DNA from 3 places in the Shewanella sp. Koi 1 genome. Region 2 is predicted to be linked to each of the others. Evidence: predicted binding sites of a transcription regulator. Region 2 holds the regulator's gene; each other region holds the start of a gene.
The links. Region 2 encodes MetJ, which represses methionine synthesis genes. Its sites were predicted from a motif close to TAGACGTCTAGACGTCTA; they were not measured.
Positions count from the first base shown of each region.

Region 1 (6,745 bases), 1.7 Mb from region 2:
ACTCTTCGACGCTGGTACCCGCCGCGCTGGATTGGCTTGCAGGTGTTTGCGTCGCAGTGTGTGCTTCAGGCTGAGACGCAGCAACAGGTGCAGCTTCGTCGGACTCAATCTGCACGGCATAAAGCGGTGCATGCACCTTAGCGATATCGCCTTTGGCGTAATACAGCTTGGTCACGACTCCCGCAAAAGGCGCTGGAATTTGCACTAAGGCTTTGTCAGTCATCACATCGGCGATGGGCTGATCTTCAGCAATCGTATCGCCCTCTTGCACCAACCACTCGACGAGTTCGCACTCGACAACGCCTTCACCAATGTCCGGCAAAATAAAATCTTTAATCATACCGGACTCCTAGAAGTTCACCGATGCCTTAATGGCTTCAAAGGTTTTGAGCGCATCGGGCATATATTCTTTTTCGTGGACCAGTGGATATGGGGTATCTAGACCACATACACGGCTGATGGGTGATTCTAAATACAAGAAACACTCTTGCTGAATCGTCGCGGCGATTTCACCGGCAAAACCACCCGTTAATGGTGCTTCGTGGTTGATCAGTAAGCGGCCGGTCTTCTTCACAGAATCGGCAACTGTATCTACATCCCAAGGCGCGAGTGTACGTAGGTCGATAATTTCGCAGGAAATGCCCTCTTTTGCCGCCATGTCGGCCGCTTTTTCGATGATTTCCATCTGTGCGCCCCAGGCTACTAAGGTGATGTCTTTCCCTTCACGCACCACTTCAGCTTTACCCAGCTCGATTTCATAATCACCCGCAGGGACTTCACCCACTGAAGCACGGTATAAACGCTTTGGCTCAAAGAACACCACAGGGTTTTTATCGCGAATAGAGGCTAATAATAAACCCTTGGCCTGCTCAGGATTACGTGGCACAACCACTTTTAAGCCTGGGGTTTGGGTAAAATAAGCTTCTGGCGATTGTGAATGATAATGGCCGCCCGCAATACCTCCACCATAAGGTGTACGGAACACTAGGCTTCCCACATTAAATTCATTACCACTGCGGTAACGGAATTTAGCAGACTCGTTCACTATCTGATCGAACGCTGGAAAGATGTAATCGGCGAACTGGATTTCCGCTACGGCGGTCATCCCATTAGAGGCTAAACCGTTGGCAAAACCCGCAATGCCTTGTTCAGTCAGCGGCGTGTTAAAGCAGCGGCTACGACCAAACTTTTCCTGTAAACCTGAGGTTGCGCGAAACACACCGCCAAAGTGGCCAACGTCTTCACCAAATACCACCATGCGCTCGTCAGATTGCATGGCGATAGACAAGGCCTCATTGACGGCCTGTAACATATTCATTTCTGCCACGGCTTATAGCCTCCCTGCACTTTTGGGATAGGATTGCGGATATTTCTTGATGTGTTCTTTAAGTTCACTCAGCTGCTTTTTCAGCGCTGGTGTTGGCTTGTCGTACACATCTTCAATGATCTCATCCAGCATAGGGATAGGTAATTTTTCAGCGACTTTAACGGCGGCTAACACTTCTTCACGGTACTTCTCGTAACGCTGGGCATCATCGGCCTCGGCCAACCAACCTTTGTTGATCAACCATAACTTGAAGCGTTTGACTGGATCGTGTTGCTGCCATTTTGCCTCTTCTTCTTTGGAGCGATAGCCAGAAGGATCGTCAGAAGATGAGTGCGCGCCAAGGCGATAAGTCATGGCTTCAATCAACACGGGGGCATTGTGCTCAATCGCATAGGCACGCGCCTGTTGCGTCGCGGCTAACACCGCCAGCATATCGTTACCGTCGACACGAATGGTGTGCATGCCGTAACCCACACCGCGGCTAGCGATACCGTTACCAGCAAACTGTTCTTCGGTTGGGGTGGAAATCGCATAACCATTGTTACGGCAGAAGAAAATCACCGGGCATTTTAACACCGCAGCCATATTCAAGCCGGCGTGGAAGTCACCTTCAGACGCAGCGCCTTCACCGAAATAACAGACAGCGACATTACGTTTGCCCTGCATTTTCAGGCTATAACCGACACCTGTCGCTTGCGGGATTTGCGTGGCCAGTGGCGATGAAATGGTTTGGTAGTTTAACGCCGCGCAGCCGTAGTGGATTGGCATTTGACGACCTTTACCTAAGTCCTTCTCATTGCTGAACATTTGGTTCATAAACTGTTCAGTCGTAAAACCACGGTAGCGTAGCGCCGCATGTTCACGATATTGCGCGAGGATCACGTCTTCTTGATCAAGCGCCGCGACACTGCCGACGATCGCCGCTTCTTCACCCGTACAGGTCATATAGAAGCTGATCCGTCCCTGACGCTGTGCGCCTAACATACGTTCGTCGAGTACCCGCGTGAATACGCAAGTATCGTAAATTTTGGTGGCTAAGGCTTCATCTATTACAGGCAAAACCGCGGTTTCATAGGTAGTGCCGTCTGCTTGTAGAATTCGAAGGATAGGAATGTGAAGCGATGCCTTATCCAAGAAGCCGACACGGTGCACTGTATCAGTGTTGAGTGTTGCTTTGCTCATATTGTGCTCTTGTTATCTCGTTACGCCATGGAAAATCCACAACGCCTAATTTATACGAATATGCCGGATGAACATTACGTTAACGTAAACTACCTATCAACCGTTGGCACAGTTCAAACGACAACTAATCCCCTGAGGACATGTATATAATGCTTTACAAAACTAGCGAACATCTGGCGCGACTGAAGGGATCAGGCAAATCACAGTGCGATTGCCGATGGGCACCTTAGCATTGGGGAAGACAATCGCTTCAAATTCCTGTTCGACTTTAATTTCCTGCCCACCCTCTCGGGCCAATACAAAGCCTTTCGGGAACGATCGGAAGTTTTCGACATCGGTCGCGAAGGTAAATTCAAAATCATCAAAATGTTTGTTAATCACCCGACACACTTGATACAGATTCACCTTATCCGCTGAGAATGGCTCAAGCGCTAAGGGTTTGTCTGTGATAAGGCGCATAAACATCTCTTGGGCGGCAATAAAACGCGTCATATCGTTTTGGCCCATGGGATACACCTTACCTAATTCAATGGTAAAGGCATCGGCGCCATACTGCTCGGAGGAAAAATAGCTAAAGGTGGTTGTCGGCTCATGGTGAAATAACACAGTATCGACGCCACTGGCAGCTAAAAACATGATTTGCTCGGCGCTGTAAGCACGGCCTGGACGATAGGGATAGATCGCAAACTTTTCGTGTTTTGACGCCCGCATCGCTGTGTGTAAATCATAGTGAATGCGCTGGCGCCCTGCGGCTGCGCCCCTAAAGAAACGGTCGACATAAGCTTCTAATTTTTTTGCTCGCACCCGCTCAGGATTCACTAATCCCGGTGGGTTTGAATGCTCGCCACTAAACAGACGATTCATGTTCTCGTCGATAATGCGAGTCCCGTTATTAATCGCTAAAGGGTTACCAATAAGAAAGAGCGTGCGTTGTTTGGCGATGATTTTTTGTTGGAGAAGCTGTTTGATTAAGGTATTGCAGAGTTCGATGGGGGCGGTTTCATTACCGTGGACACCGCAGGAGAGAATGACATCCTTACCTTGGGCTTGTTCTGGCTCAAAGACGATGACGCCGGTGTCCCACACTTCGACTCGAGTATGTTCCCCTAAGGTGAAACTAAACTCATCCCCGAGTGTTTCAGGATTGGCGAGGGTCAGCGCGAGAAAATCCTTCGAATCTAACAGAGCTTGTAACACAGAATTCTCCTTATAATAGCGTGTTAAAGACGGGTGTGATGGCAATAACTGCCTGTTTCATAGCACTTATCGCAACCCGTCTTAAAAAGCGCATCCATACTAACACAAGTTTTTGGGCCGTTACTCTGTCATTCTGGTCAAACAAGCGCATTTCGCGGCAAAACCACAGCATCTTAGCCGCATTTGGTCGACATAGGATTAATTTTGTCGACACACTTGCTTTTAGGGATGAGTTTTATCACAATCCTTAGCCATCTAGACTTCTATCAGGATTTATCATGGCGTTAGCAACTTTCGGTGCCGGCTGTTTTTGGGGCGTGGAGTATTTCTTTAGACAAGTCAACGGCGTGACCAACGCGACCTGTGGCTATATGGGTGGCAATAACGAAGCGACCACCTATGAGGAAGTCAAAAAAGGCAAGACAGGCCATGCTGAAGTCGTGCAAGTGGAATTTGACCCTGCGATTGTCAGCTACGACGAGTTATTAGATGTGTTTTGGAAGAACCACAACCCCACCACACTCAATATGCAGGGCGGCGATATCGGCACTCAGTACCGCAGTACCATTTTCTTCCATGACCGTGAGCAAAAAGCGACGGCCGAAGCTTCTAAACTGGCCTTTGCCCGCTCGGGCCGCTGGGGATTACGCCACATTGTGACTGAAATTGTACCTTTGCAGCAATTCCATGTGGCAGAGGAATATCATCAAAACTATATCGATAAGAACAACTTACCAAGTTGCCATCTCAGTATTGATCATCACCATTTAGCATCTGCGTGAGCGGCTTGGCTTCTCATCGCTGCAAATAAAAACGCACTCATAGGATTTCCATGAGTGCGTTTTTTATCGGTAAAAAGAATGCTTAACTGCTAGGTCAGGCGCTAAGCGCCTTATCAATCAAGGCCTGTGCGTCCTTAATGATATCGGCAAGATGCTGCTCACTGATAAAGCTCTCACCGTAAATCTTAAATAACGCCTCAGTGCCCGACGGCCGCGCCGCGAACCAACCATTGGCCGTCGTCACTTTAATGCCACCTATCGAGGCGTTGTTACCAGGGGCGTGGGTCAATACGGCATCAATCTTCTCACCCGCCAGCATAGTGGCGTTTAAGGTTTCGGCATTAAGCTTGGCAAATTTGGCTTTGTTCTCAAGGCTGATCGGACTGTCGATACGCTTGTAAAAACTTTGACCGAATTGCGCCACTAATTCTTGATGGCGTTGCCCCGGTGTCTTGCCAGTAACCGCAAGCATTTCGGCCGCAAGCAGTACCAGAATAAAACCGTCTTTGTCGGTACACCACGTCGTGCCATCACGGCGCAGGAACGCCGCGCCAGCACTCTCCTCACCGCCAAATGCAATAGTTGCCTCGGCTAATCCATCAACGAACCACTTAAAGCCGACAGGGACTTCGAGTAATTTTTTGCCATGGAAGGTACAGATTTTATCGATAAGCGCGCTCGATACCAGCGTCTTGCCGATGGCTAACTGCTCGCTCCATTCGGGTCTGTGGGTCAGCAAATAATCAATTGCTACCGCTAAATAGTGGTTGGGATCCATCAGCCCTGTGCCCGGACACACGATGCCGTGTCTGTCGTAGTCAGGATCGTTACCGACACATAAATCGAAGGATTCCTTGTGGGCCAGTAAGCCTGCCATCGCATAGGGTGAAGAACAGTCCATGCGGATCTTGCCGTCTTTATCGAGCGACATAAAGCTAAAGCTTGGGTCGACCTTATCGTTAACTAAAGTGATATCAATGCCATAGTACTTGGCAATCGGCGCCCAATAATGAATACCCGAGCCGCCTAATGGGTCAACGCCCAATTTCAGCTTAGCCTTAGCGATAGCGTGCATATCGACCACATTGACTAAATCCGCGACATAGGGCGTGATCAAATCGATGGCATGCACATAACCCGAGGTTAACGCATCGGCATAAGCCAGCTTATTAACGCCCTTGAGTCCTGCGCGCAGGTAATCATTAGCACGGGACTCAACCCAAGCGGTGATATTGCCTTCGGCTGGGCCGCCATGGGGAGGATTGTACTTGATGCCACCATCCTGCGGTGGATTATGGGATGGCGTAATAATCAAACCATCGCTTAACGCGGCGCCACTCAGCGCCGCTTCACGATTAGCGCAAATAATGGCATGGGACACCACAGGCGTGGGGGTAAAGCCATCATTTTGCTGAATATGCACAGTCACCTTATTGGCCGCTAACACTTCAATCGCCGAAACATAAGCAGCATAAGATAAAGCGTGGGTATCGATACCTAAAAATAGCGGGCCGTCGATATTCACAGATTGGCGATAATCCACCACGGCCTGAGTAATCGTCCAAATATGGTCTTGGTTAAAACTTGCTTGAAACGCAGTTCCGCGGTGACCCGAGGTCCCGAACGTCACACGTTGCTCGGCAGCATCCACATTAGGTTTGATGCTGTAATAATGGCTCATCAGCTTTGGAATATTCACCAGATCCGTCTGACTCGCGGTTTGTCCTGCCCGTTGATGTATTGCCACCTGATCCTCTCCTACTGGAAAATCGGTTATTAAATGGAAACGCCGCATCATTGCGGCGTCGATAAAGGCGTTATACGCGTTCGGCAATGCCGTTGGCGATTTGGGCATCGCAGCCAAATTGCATTAAGGCTTCGACTAAAATCGCCCGTTTTTTGGCGGTGTTATTGTTGGTCGTGACCCAAAATCCGGTATTCCCGATTTCCTTCGGATTAGCGGTAGCACTGGCCTTGAGTAACTCTTCCCGTGAACGCGCAAAATAGAGTCGATCGCGACCTTGGATCTGTAAAATTTGCGAGAATTGCGCTTGGCTCTGTTGGTATAAACTCTCGAGCAAGAATAAGAAACGACCCACGGCGCCTTTTTGCTGCTCTAACTTATGCTCATCCACCAATTGATTGAAATCGGTCGCAGAGACTAAGGTTTCTATCTGAGGTGCTATCTGTGGCTCAGGCGTCGTTGCCTCTAAACTCGGTTGGCTAATGGCCTGTGGCTGCGCCTGTTCAACCGCAT
Region 1 covers NZ_JBREJM010000001.1:2,330,809-2,337,553, reverse strand. Annotated here, with positions in the region: gene ACUZ8J_RS10335 (dihydrolipoyllysine-residue acetyltransferase) at 1-340, opposite strand, end outside; gene ACUZ8J_RS10330 (alpha-ketoacid dehydrogenase subunit beta) at 350-1,327, opposite strand; gene ACUZ8J_RS10325 (thiamine pyrophosphate-dependent dehydrogenase E1 component subunit alpha) at 1,331-2,509, opposite strand; gene astE (succinylglutamate desuccinylase) at 2,672-3,706, opposite strand; gene msrA (peptide-methionine (S)-S-oxide reductase MsrA) at 3,985-4,488, shown strand; gene pgm (phosphoglucomutase (alpha-D-glucose-1,6-bisphosphate-dependent)) at 4,583-6,235, opposite strand; gene seqA (replication initiation negative regulator SeqA) at 6,306-6,745, opposite strand, start outside.
Region 1: the regulator MetJ is predicted to act here: its motif matches at 3,955-3,972, upstream of msrA (peptide-methionine (S)-S-oxide reductase MsrA).

Region 2 (6,745 bases):
ACGCACGCCCGAGTTGGCACCATAGGTCACTGAAACAAACTTAGGATTCAGCGGCTCTAAACGACGGATAGAGTTCCACAGGATCTGTTCCATTTCGGGGGTTGATGGCGGGAAAAACTCAAAAGAAACATTAATATCGCCATTAAGTTCAGACAAACTTTGGTTTAGCGAATGTGAATGTTGTGCGTGATGAAAAGCCATGTGTATTTCCTCAACCGCCCGAGTGCGACGCTCCATCGCGCTGGTACGACTTATAAATGCAGTAATTTAATCCATATGGACGTTTGGACGTCTATATGTCCATATACTAGAGAAACTGGCCGTTAAGTCAAGCCAAAAAATCCCCCTTTTTGGCATTTTCTTATCCCTTGTTGACCACCTTGATTTTAGTTCTGATCCTCGCCAGTAAAGAATCCACCTTCTGAAGAAGGTGGCTTTGTTTTAACCCCCTAAAAGGGGGCCTTTATTCAAGAGCAAGTTGACCCTGCTCTTGCCGCTCTACTTTCTCTTGATGCCTAACGTATCTACGGATTATTTCCTCGTTAATTCCAATCGAATCGACGAAGTATCCTCTCTGCCAAAAATGATTTCCCCAAAGTTTATTCTTACGTAGGTAAGGAAATTTACTGAATATTTTCAACGCTATCTTACCTTTTAACGCCCCCATTAAATTCGATATAGATATCTTCGGAGGTACCTTCACCACTAAATGGACATGGTCAACTTGAACATTTAGCTCCATGACTATGCATCCCATTTGATGGCAATAAACCTGAATGCATCGATAAACCTCTTTTCCGACATTACCTTTCAATATCCGAAAGCGGTACTTTGGTGTCCAGACTATATGATATTGACATCGCCAGAACACATGCGATGCTTGCTCGTATCTACTCATGTTATTTGCCTCTTTTGACTTCGCTAAAAATCAAAGATGCATTTAACATGGGTAGGTATACAGGCAAAGCCTCAAATGATGATAACCACCTACTGAAGTAGGTGGTTTTAGGCTAAAAATAAAAAAAGGACTCGAATGAGTCCTTTACGTCTATGAATATTGCCCGAATCAGCTTGAAGATACGGGGTTAAGTTCTTCAAGTGTCGGGGTTTATGACTACTCTTGCAGCAGATCGCGGCAGATCTGCGTCAGATCCGATTGCACCGCCGCGGCCGTCACCTCACGGCCCGCACCCGGTCCACGGATAATCAGCGGATTACCTTGGTAGAAAGCTGAGCGGATCACAAACACATTGTCACCGGGCGTGAGGTTGGCGTAGGGGTGGCTCGCATCAATCCACTGTAATCCCACCTCGGCTTTAAGGACTGCGCCGCTATTATCCAAGGAGGCGACATATCTCAGCACTTTGTTTTGTTCCGCTGCTGCGCCATATTGCTGCAATAATTCATCATCTAGCTCACCGATACGGGCAAGGAATTGCTCCAACGGAATATCCGCTAAATGGGCAGGCACTAGGGAGCGCAGCTCAATATCTTCAAGCTCGATTTCCAGACCGATTTCACGGGCTAAAATCAGCAACTTGCGCTGCATATCGCGCCCAGAAAGATCGTCGCGGGGATCGGGTTCAGTAATGCCGAGGCCACGCGCTTCAACCACTAATTCCGAGAAGGGTTTGCTGGTATCGTATTTCTCGAATAACCAACACAGGGTACCAGAGAAAATCCCGCCGACGGCCTCAACAGTATCGCCGCTGTTACGCAAATCGTTTAAGGCGTGCTGGATAGGTAAACCCGCGCCGCAGCTGGCGTTATAGCGCCAGAATAGACGGCGATAACCGAGTTGCTCCTTCAGCTCGCGGTAGAACGGCAGCGGGCCAGAACCCGCCAGTTTGTTTGCGCTGACCATATGGATGCCGCGCTCGAAAAACTCTGGGTATTGTAGGGTTAAACTGGCGCTAGCACTGATATCTAATGCAATCAGTTCGTCGCAGTTAAGTTGTTCTAATTGTTCGAATAAGTGCTCATATTGCCAAGGTGTTGCCTGGGCATCAAATTCCTGCTGCCAGTTTTCCAAATCCACAGCCGTAGACTTGATCAGGGCTTTGCTGGAACTCACCAAGCCGACAAGCTCGACACGCGCTTCAAGCTCTTGATTCAGCGAGGGAGAAACTGACTTAAACAGCTTCACCCACGCCTCGCCAATATTGCCAACACCCAGCAGCAATACGCCAATGCGTTTACGTGGACCGGCGCAGCGGCGATGCACTTTTTGCGTCAGCAGATTAACCTGCGACTGTGGCACTAAGGTCACCAGACTTAAATCACCACTGAACAAGGGCTTAGCGTCACGGCTCAGTAAACGGGCAAAGCTGCGGCGATAATGCTCGGCATCGGCACTCACAAGCGCTACTAAACCGAGTTCGGTATTAATTTGCAGATCTTTAATGCCGAGGGCTTCGGCCTGCGCATCCAATAACTTTTGTACTTGTTTTTGGTTTTCAGCGGTATAAGCAAGCTCGAGTCGTTGATGCGCCGATACCCAATGGGCCAGTGGCGTTAACCCTGCTTCGACTAATTGCTCGAGCAGACAGGCTACATCGCCCGCGATCTTAAAGCCAAATAACACCACGGCATTCAGGTTAGTCACCACAGGCGCACTCGCCGAGGAGCTGTGGGGAGCAATCAGGGTAAAATCGGTATGGGAGGCGTAGCTTGAACGTACGGCTAGGCTCACCTCAGTGTTAAACAGCGGCTGCAAAGTGCGCGAATGCAAAACAGGCGAGCCTAAACGCGCCAAGCGGTCTGCTTCGGCGAGGGACATGCTCTTGAGTAATTTCGCATCGTTGATCTTATTCGGATCGGCGTTAAATACCCCTTCAACGTCAGTCCAAATGGTCACGCGCTCAATGTCGGCAAGGCTGGCAATTAAGCTGGCGCTAAAGTCAGAGCCATTGCGACCCAATAGCAAGGTATCACCACGCTCGTTGGCACAGATAAAACCTGTGATCACTAAACGCTCGTTAGGATGCGCGGCCAGTAAGGCTTGCACTTTGGCGCGGGATTCTTGCACACGGATTTGCGGTACGGCGGCCTCGTCGGCCACAAGAATCGAACAGGCATCCACGTGGCTTGCGGCCACACCCGATTCACGCAGCAGCGCCGCCATCAGGCGCGCCGACCAACGCTCACCAAAGCTCACCACATGGCTAATTTGGTAGTCGTTACGGGAATCTAAAGATAATAGACTGATTAACTGGGCTTTATCCGTGGTTAAACGCTCACGCAGATCCCGCGCTTGCTCATTGGATAACAGCTGCTCAATCAAGCCTTGCTGATAGCTGATAAGGACTTGTAACTCTTCTTGCCATAATTGATTACTATCGCGCAGGGACAATAATTTATATAAAAAGTTTGTGGTTTTACCCGCAGCAGACACCACCACCAGATCATCACTATGACCATGGGTTAACAGAATATGGGCGACTCGGCGATAACAATCGGCATCGGCTAAGCTGGAACCACCAAATTTATGTAAGTGACAACGTGCCATCTCGAATTCCTCTACTGACAAGCCGCTACGGCGGCCAATCCTGCTTGAATATCTGCAACTAAGTCGTCGGCATCTTCAATACCAACCGACAAACGTAATAGGGTGTCTTTAATACCAGCTTCAAAACGTGCCTGCGGCTCCATCGCTCTGTGGGTCATGGTCGCGGGCACGGCTACGAGACTCTCGACGCCGCCTAAACTTTCCGCCACGCTGAATAAACTTAACGCATCTAAAAAGGCGACCACTTCGGCCTCGCCGCCCTTAAGCTCAAAACTCAGCATAGCGCCAAAACCTTTTTGTTGCTTGGCGGCAATGGCATGGCCTGGATGATCAGCAAGACCTGGGTAATACACTTTACTCACGACTGGGCTGTTACTCAGTAACTCCACAATACGCTCGGCATTGCGTTGGTGCTCACGAATGCGCACAGCTAAAGTACGCAGGCCGCGCAGGGTTTGATAACTGTCAAAGGCAGAACCGGTTAAGCCTAAGGTGTTCGACCACCAATGTAAGGTCTCACCGAGTTGAAGGTCTTTGGCGATCACCGCGCCGCCCACCACATCGCTATGGCCATTAATGTACTTAGTGGTGGAGTGGATAACGATATCGGCGCCGAGCAATAGCGGTTGCTGCAAAATCGGCGACAGGAAAGTATTGTCCACTATCACTAACGCGCCCACACCATGACTTGCCTTGGCAATAGCTTCGATATCAACCACCCGCAGTAATGGGTTGGATGGGGTTTCAATCCACACTATCTTAGGTTGCCGGGCAATCGCTTGCTCAAGTGCTTGGCTGTCGGTTTGATCGACCACCAGCAGTTTAAATTGGCCTTTTTTCGCGAGGTTGGTGAATAAACGGTAAGAGCCACCGTAACAATCGTGGGGCACCACCAGTAAATCATCTGGTCCCAGTAAAGTGGTCACTAAGGTAATGGCTGCCATGCCAGTACAAGTCACTACACCGGTTGCGCCCTTTTCCAGCTTAGCTAAGGCATCGCCTAAGATGCTGCGAGTAGGATTGCCGGAACGGCTGTAGTCAAATTCGCGAGGATTTTTATGACCATCGAAGGCGTAATTCGTCGACAGGTAAATTGGCGGCACCACGGCGCCATATTGAGTATCGCTTTCGATACCCTGACGCACTGCCAATGTGGCTAATTGACGCTCGGTCACTAATTTGCCTGCGGTCATCGGGAACTCCTAAGTTCGCAAAGAGATGTCTGGACGTCTAAATGTACCTAAGCCCAGTGGTATCGTCAATAGGCGTTAAGACGTTTAGACGTCTAAACATAAAGAAATCTGTTTGCAATCGCTAAGAAATAGTAGCAATAATTTGACTGTAATCTGTAAGGGTTTAAAATCTGCCCCGAATTTAGCGTTATAACAGGTGAGTCAATGACTGAATGGAATGGGGAATACATCAGCCCCTATGCTGAACATGGCAAGAAGAATGAACAAGTAAAGAAAATTACTGTGTCTATTCCGCTCAAAGTGCTAAAAGTCCTCACGGATGAACGTACGCGTCGTCAGGTCAACAACCTGCGCCACGCAACGAATAGCGAACTGTTGTGCGAAGCATTTTTGCATGCCTACACCGGCCAGCCTCTGCCTGATGATGCCGATCTGTCGAAAGAGTGCCCAGACAGCATCCCCGCTGAAGCGAAGCGGTTGATGGACGAAATGGGGATCGAGTGGGAAGACATGGAATAACGCTTAAGCGTCCATAATCCTGCCGTAACTAATTATTAGGGATCGTTAATACTCATCCGGCGTGGTGGGTTAAAGTAACGATCCCTATTTTGTTTTGATGGAATCCTATGTTCTCCTTGATCGATCCACAAACGCTTGCTATTGCGTCTGTGATTGTGTTTTTAGGTGCCCTCACCCAGAGTCTGATTGGGTTTGGCTTAGCCGTGGTCGCCAGTCCGTTGCTGTATATCGTCGATCCCCAATTAGTGCCCGCCCCCGTGATTGTGATGGGATTTTCCATCGCGCTACTCACCCTATTGCGTGAACGCGGCCATTTAGAATTCAATGGCTTGCAATACGCGCTCATCGGTCGGGTGCCCGGTGGCTTTATCGGTGCCAGCCTATTACTGTTTGCGCCGCAGCCGATTCTTGGTTTAGCAATTGCCGCGATTGTGACGGTTGCCGTGGTGCTCAGTTTGTATAAATTCAGCCTGCCGGTGAACAAAGCGACTCTGTTTGGCGCGGGAGTCGTCTCGGGGATCTTTGGCAATATCGCCGCCATTGGTGGTCCGCCGATGGCGATTTTATTGGCGGGTAAGGATGCTTCGCAGTTTCGCGCGGCGTTATCGGCCTTCTTTATCTTTAGTTCGACCATTGCCTTGGCGATTCTTGGTGTGACGGGCCTACTCGAAATCAAGCACTTTTGGCTGTCGCTAATGCTATTGCCCTCGGTCTTTTTAGGCTATCTCGTGGCGGGCAAACTGGTGGGAAATGTGGATAAACATAAGACCAAGATGGCGACCTTAGCGCTCTGTGCTATCAGCGCCTTAGTGCTCACGGTCAAATCAGTGATTGAGTTATTACCGCAATAACCTCATGCCAATTGCAGCCAATCGCAGCCATAAAAAAAGCACCGTTTAACGGTGCTTTTTGTTGCTGTGGATACGAGCTGTCATCCATTCGAGCATCACTTAATCGCATTTAAGTGATACTTATTGCGCTAGCATCAATACGTTAGCTTAAGTAACTTTGGCCTGCATACACAATAAAGTGTCTCAGGGCGAGCACGCCGGTTAAGCTGGCACAGGCCACCATAATCATTGCGCCCTTAGTGTGGCGAGTCGCTGCGGGAAGCAGCATAAATAGCAATGGCACACCAAAGCCAATCCCCACGACACCAATCCAGAATACGCTTGCCCACACGCCAGAGGTGAGTGATGCCAGCGCCGCAGCCGCCGCTCCGCCCTTAAAGTACAAGGCGCAGAACAACATAAACAGGAACATGATTTCGATTGCCATCACAGGCAATTCTAAGCCATGCATTTTAGCTAAGGTCTTGTCGTGGCTATCGGTTTTGAACATCACCAGCGCCAGCACCGCATTGGCCGCCGCACCCGCTGATAAACCAGATACCAAGAACAGTGCAGGCAATACAGCAGTGTTTAGCATCGGATAGGCATTCATCGCCGAGATTAAGAAGCCTGTGTAAGCGCCCACACCAATGGCGAGGACAAACAATAGCACTTCAATCAGCTTTCTAAAGGGC
Region 2 covers NZ_JBREJM010000001.1:634,253-640,997, reverse strand. Annotated here, with positions in the region: gene metF (methylenetetrahydrofolate reductase) at 1-201, opposite strand, end outside; gene tnpA (IS200/IS605-like element ISShes8 family transposase) at 464-898, opposite strand; gene ACUZ8J_RS02940 (bifunctional aspartate kinase/homoserine dehydrogenase II) at 1,115-3,508, opposite strand; gene metB (cystathionine gamma-synthase) at 3,520-4,683, opposite strand; gene metJ (met regulon transcriptional regulator MetJ) at 4,906-5,220, shown strand; gene ACUZ8J_RS02925 (sulfite exporter TauE/SafE family protein) at 5,328-6,071, shown strand; gene nrfD (NrfD/PsrC family molybdoenzyme membrane anchor subunit) at 6,214-6,745, opposite strand, start outside.

Region 3 (6,745 bases), 310 kb from region 2:
GCTATCGAGTAGGCTGACATTGGGGTTGATGGTTTCGGGCAACATGGTGGCGCCTAATGGGCAAAAAATATGCCTTAAGTTTGGAAAACAACAGGATAATTTGCAAATCAATGGGCTAAAAAAACACCATTTTTTGTGCATCTATTATTGGGATGATTGGTGACTCCTGTATACTGGCGCACCGCCAACCAGATTGCTCACCAAATTGAGTGAAGATAATGACAGTGAATATACGTCCAGCTACGACGCAAGATATTGATTCCTTAGTTGTATTAGAAAGAACCTTTCTCAATGATGAACTGGCGTCTTCGGCGATGGGGTTGGAGGGGCAAACATTCACCCGTAGTGAGCTGACCGAATTAGTCACTCGGCATTGGGTGGTGGTGGCCGAGGATAAAGGGCGAATTATCGGTTATGTGATTGCCGGGCGCTGGGCGTTTTTCACCACTTGGCCTATGTACCGCACACTCCTCAACCGCTTGGCTAAGGCAGAGTGGGATGGCCCTAGATTAACGCAGCAGAACAGTTGCCAATATGGCCCGATTTGGATTGATCAACATTACCGAGGACAGGGGATTTTTGCGGCCTTAGTGAAGGGGATTTATCAGCAAATTGCCCCTCATTTTGCCTATGCGGTGACCTTTATCGCGGAGGAAAACGAGCGTTCCTTTGCCGCCCACACCCAAAAGGCTGCAATGCAGGTGGCTGACTTTTTTACGGTTTCAGCAAGAGATTATTATTTGATGGTGGCGCGGACTCAAGCTTAATCGGCATGCAATATGAGGCTTGTTCTTGCCTGGAAACTCAGTATTTAACCCATATCGTTATGAGGAATACTGAGTATCGACTATGGTTAGTGCATACCAATCTATAAAAATAGCGCTATGAAGTTTGAGCTACGCCAATTTCTCGATAGAAGCTTTCTGATCTCGATACGTGAGTCCTTTATCGCGTTACTGCCTTTTATTTTAATTAATTCATTTCTCTCGCTGATTATTGCGTTACTCGACATCGGCATGCCGACTTGGCAGGGCTCTGCATTTCATCAGGGGATCAGTTTTTTTTCGGCACAACTTTTAAAGATTTTTCCGCTGCTGGCATTAATTTCCCTGTCCTTCCATTTTGCTAAATATTTGCAGCTGTCGGCGATTGTGGTGTGTTCGTTGTCGCTGAGTCTCTTGCTCGCTATTAATGCCCAAGATACGGGGAATGTATTTAATCTCGATTATGTGCGCGCCATTTTGGCAGACCCACGCATTGCCGTTTTACCGATTATTTCGGCCTATTTATTACGATTTTTGACGGCGTGGGAAGGGCTAAAGTTTATTAAGGCTAAGGCGCTTAGCCGTTACTTAAAGCAACACTTAAACTTATTCTTCCCATTAGTGATTGGTTTTATTGGCCTGTTCGCCATTGTTGCTGAAGCCTCTATCTTTTTAGAATGGTTGTTTGCCCCATTCATCGATGCACTGCAGCAGGCGAGTCTTGGGGTGCAATTGTTTATGCGGATCCTAATCACTCATGTGCTTTGGTGTTTTGGGGTGCATGGCGATAATGCCTATCTGCTGTTGATCGGTGTCGATAATGGCTTAGTGGAATTGGTGCCGCACCTGACTGCGAGCCAGTTTATGGACTTGTTTATTCTCTATGGTGGCAGTGGTGCGACGCTATCCTTGATCATTGCCATTTTTATCGGTGCTAAAGACAGTGCCACTCGGCATATTGCTAAAATTGCCACGCCCTTTGCGATTTTTAACATCAATGAGATCCTGATTTACGGCCTCCCCATTATCTTTAACCCACGTTTATTAGTGCCGTTTATTCTGTCGCCACTGATTAATTTTATCCTAGCTTACAGTGCCATAAATGTTGGGATCTTAAGCTTTGAGGGGCAGAGCTTTCCTTGGATCACGCCGCCACTGCTCAACGCTTACATTGCCAGCGGCCATATCAGCGCGGTGTTGTTCCAAGTGTTATTAATCGGACTTGGAGTATTGGTTTATCTTCCCTTTGTAAGGCGTTTCTCCTTGATGTCTGAGCACTATGAGTTTGATAGTGAGTTAATCAAACGCGTGCAGTTTCAAGCGGATATCGACCGCATGAGTGAGCAGCATTACTCACAGCAGCAGTCCGAATCACTGAAAGCTGAATTAAACCTCGAGAAGACCATTAAGGAAGTCTTGGCAGGGGAGTTACAGCTGCATTATCAGCCTAAAATTGCCCTCAGCAGTGACCATGTGGTGGGATTTGAGGCGCTTATTCGGTTGAAGGATGAACATGGCAACTTGAAGGGGCCTTACTTTATTGATGCCTTTCAGCGTGCAGGCTATTCCCATATCATCGACCGCTTTGTGATTAATACGGTCGCAGAGGATTTGGCCCGCTGGGAATTAGAAGGCTTTTTCCCTAAAGTGAGCATCAATATCGACCCAAACAATATTACCGATCCTCAGTTGCTAGCGACGCTGCACGAAAGATTAGGCAGTGTTGCCAACCGAGTCGAAATTGAGATGTTAGAATCGGCCTTTATGTTGGATTTGAATCGCATCGATAGCAGCATGCGTCAGCTTAAGCAGCATGGCTTTACTTTCTTCTTAGATGACTTCGGTACGGGGTTTTCTAGCTTAAGTCTGCTGAGTCGGATCAATGTGGATGGTATTAAGCTCGACCGCAGTATTCTGGCCAATACCAGTGAGCCAAAAGGGCGGACCTTGTATCTGCAAATTTGTAAGCTTTGTAATAGCTTAGGTTTTAGTTTGATTGCCGAAGGGGTTGAAACCACCACAGAGGCCGAGTTTGTTAAAGCGGCGGGTGTGGGTTATGTGCAGGGCTGGTTATACGCCAAGGCGATGCCAGGCCCAGAGGCCAAAGCCTTCTGGTTGGAGAGAAATAGTGACTGATAACTTAGTCAGTACCCTGCTGACGACATACGCCAATGCGAACTTATCGGCTTGGGATAATTTGAGAGTCTTGCTATCCGAGTGTGCGTTGCAGCAATGTGAAGCCCGTGGATTTGAAGTCGATTGCGACAACAGTCGCCCCCATTATTGGCTGCAGATTGAAGATTGTTGGCTCGATTGTGGCAGAACCAATGCCTACAGCGCGGCTATCGTCCGTTTAACGCCTGAGGCCGTTAAGGGCGCAAGGATAATCAACGTGCAAGACTGTGCACTGTTATCCGCCGCGCAGATCAACCTATTGTGTATGCAAAACGCCCACTTTGACCACTGTTAATCCGGATCACAGGATTAACCATTTCCCCGTTGGGTAATTACCTTGATAGCCAAAAGGAAGCCGTCCCTGCAAGTACCAAGCTAAACGTTCTTGTGTGAAGTCACATAGCGTGACTTCGGCTAACAATAAGGTGGCTAAGGTATCGGCATCATCTGCGACTAGCGCGCAAATCTCGGCAACGGGCATTATTTTCCACGTTTCCAGATAGGCGGTTTTCGCGATTTGAGCGACGATTTCGCTAGAGACTTGGGGTTTTAATCTGTCGGCTTGTTGATGGTCGCTAACACATAAGCTTTCATAGGGCTCAGTGTAGGTCGGTTCGAAAAAACGGTCAGGATCCCTTTCAAGGCAAGTGGCTATGTCTTCTAAGTTGCCTAAGGTGTTGGCCATGGGCTCGTGATGGCCCACCTTGCTCGCCCAAGAACAGGATTGGAGTTGTGCGATTAACGGCTTCATTGAGTCTCTGTCTTTTGCCTAGAGTGAAAGCCATCTTGCTGAGAGGAATGGAGTTAGGCAATACATCCTAAGCATAAAAAAACCGCCCTCAGGCGGTTTTTTTTGTGCGAAAGCGTGAGCTTAATGCAGATTATAGACCTGCATCGGCGCGCAGTGCGTCAGCTTTATCCGTCGCTTCCCATGGGAACTCGTTACGGCCAAAGTGACCATAAGCGGCGGTTGCTTGATAGATTGGGCGAGCCAAGTTCAACATTTCAGTCAGGCCGTATGGGCGCAGGTCGAAGTGTTGACGGACTAACTTGATTAAGACTTCTTCAGACACTTTACCAGTACCGAAAGTCTCAACGCTGATAGACGTAGGTTCAGCCACACCGATAGCGTAAGACACTTGGATCTCACAACGGTCAGCCAGACCCGCAGCTACGATGTTTTTCGCGACGTAACGGGCAGCGTAGGCCGCACTACGGTCAACTTTTGATGGGTCTTTACCAGAGAAAGCACCACCACCGTGACGCGCCATACCACCGTAGGTATCTACGATGATCTTACGACCGGTTAAACCACAGTCACCCATTGGACCACCGATAACGAAACGGCCTGTTGGGTTGATGAAGTATTTAGTGTCTTTGTTCAGCCATTGTGCTGGCAGAACTGGCTTGATGATGGTTTCCATCACGCCTTCGATCAGATCCGCTTGGGCGATGTCAGGGCTGTGCTGAGTAGACAGTACGATTGCATCGATACCAACAATCTTGTTGTCTTCGTAAGCGAAGGTGACTTGGCTTTTCGCATCTGGGCGTAACCATGGCAGAGTGCCATCTTTACGTACTTCAGATTGACGCTTCACTAATGCGTGGGCATAAGTGATAGGCGCTGGCATCAGAATGTCGGTTTCGTTGCTGGCATAACCAAACATTAAACCTTGGTCACCGGCACCTTGTTCTTTTGGATCGGCACGGTCGACACCTTGGTTGATGTCTGGAGACTGTTTACCAATCGCATTTAATACTGCGCAAGAATCGGCATCGAAGCCCATATCTGAATGGACATAACCAATTTCACGAACCGTTTTACGGGTCAGCTCTTCAATATCAACCCAGGCAGAGGTGGTCACTTCGCCACCTACTAATACCATGCCAGTTTTGACATATGTTTCGCACGCAACACGTGCTTTAGGATCTTGGGCCAGAATCGCATCTAGCACAGCATCAGAAATCTGATCTGCAATCTTATCGGGATGACCTTCTGAGACTGACTCAGAAGTAAACAAGTGCTTTGCCATAGTAGGAAAATCTCGTCGTTAGCAATCAAACGTGTAGAAGCATCTACATCTAGACGGCTATTTTAGTGGAATTTCCCTTGGTTGACACCCCCTAAACTAAATATTTGTGTGTAAAGTGAGGTAAGCCCCAAATCGGATAGAGTTTGTGGCGCTGGAGTTTCTGCTCTAACTCAATGAATTGATAGTGGTATGTGGTTTTGCCTTGGATGAGTTGGGCAAGTTATCGCTGAGCTAAGCTCAAACCAAGGTTATAGCCTGATTGCTATGGGACTCAATGTGACAAAGGATATAACATATTTGAATTATTGTATTACAAATATATTTAATGTGTTTTAAGATGAATTAGCCTAAACCTTCAAAGGTGTAATCCACCAGACTGGACAGTGGAATGCAATTTTCGTTTGCGTCGCTTCGCTATGTAGGGGAAAATATGCATCCAAATTGCCCGCTAGACCCCACAAATTAAGCAGGAGAGAGCATGTCTTCCCGTAAAGTACTCGCCAACGCAATCCGTGCGTTAAGTATGGATGCAGTTCAAAAAGCAAACTCAGGCCACCCTGGCGCCCCAATGGGCATGGCAGATATTGCTGAAGTGCTGTGGAATGATTTCCTTAAGCACAATCCGAACAATCCGAAATGGGTAGATAGAGATCGTTTTATCCTCTCTAACGGTCACGGATCTATGCTGATCTACTCTTTATTACACCTGACTGGCTACGACCTGCCTATCGATGAACTGAAGCAATTCCGTCAGTTACATTCAAAAACTCCGGGTCACCCAGAATACGGTTACACCCCAGGTGTTGAAACCACCACTGGCCCATTAGGGGCGGGGATCAGCAACGCTGTGGGTATGGCGATTGCAGAAAAAACCTTAGCGGCACAGTTTAACCGTGAAGGTCACGAGATTGTTGACCACTACACATACTGCTTCCTCGGCGATGGTTGCTTGATGGAAGGTATTTCTCACGAAGCTTGTTCTCTGGCTGGCACTTTAGGCCTAGGCAAACTGATCGCATTTTGGGATGACAACGGCATCTCTATCGACGGTCATGTTGAAGGCTGGTTTACCGATGACACGCCAAAACGTTTCGAATCATACGGCTGGCATGTGATTGCTAACGTTGATGGTCACGATAGCGATGCGATTCGCGCGGCTATCGAAGCGGCAAAAGCGGTGACCGACAAGCCAACCATGATCTGCTGCAAAACCATTATCGGTTTTGGTTCACCAAACAAATCTGGTAGCCACGATTGCCACGGCGCACCATTAGGTGATGCGGAAATCGCAGCGGCCCGTGAATTCTTAGGCTGGCCACATGCGCCATTCGAAATCCCTGCCGACGTATACGCAGGTTGGGATGCTAAAGAAGCCGGTAACGCCCGTGAAGCAGCATGGAACGACAAGTTTGCCGCTTACGCGAAAGCTTACCCAGAACTGGCTGCCGAATACGAGCGCCGTGTTCTGAAAGGTGAATTACCAGCAGATTTCGAAGCCAAAGCACAAGCCTTTATCCAAGAATGCCAAGCGAAAGGCGAAGGCATTGCGAGCCGTAAAGCATCACAAAACGCGATTGCAGCCTTCGGTGCGGTTCTGCCTGAACTGTTAGGTGGCAGTGCTGACTTAGCGGGTTCTAACCTGACCCTGTGGGCAGGTTCTAAAGGTATTCAAGAAGATCCAGCGGGTAACTACGTGTACTACGGTGTGCGTGAGTTCGGTATGAGCGGCATCATGAACGGTGTGTCACTCCACGGTGGTTTCATCAACTACGG
Region 3 covers NZ_JBREJM010000001.1:947,022-953,766, forward strand. Annotated here, with positions in the region: gene ACUZ8J_RS04250 (GGDEF domain-containing protein) at 1-45, opposite strand, end outside; gene ACUZ8J_RS04255 (N-acetyltransferase family protein) at 219-767, shown strand; gene ACUZ8J_RS04260 (EAL domain-containing protein) at 885-2,900, shown strand; gene ACUZ8J_RS04265 (hypothetical protein) at 2,893-3,234, shown strand; gene ACUZ8J_RS04270 (hypothetical protein) at 3,241-3,690, opposite strand; gene metK (methionine adenosyltransferase) at 3,821-4,972, opposite strand; gene tkt (transketolase) at 5,451-6,745, shown strand, end outside.
Region 3: the regulator MetJ is predicted to act here: its motif matches at 5,015-5,032, upstream of metK (methionine adenosyltransferase).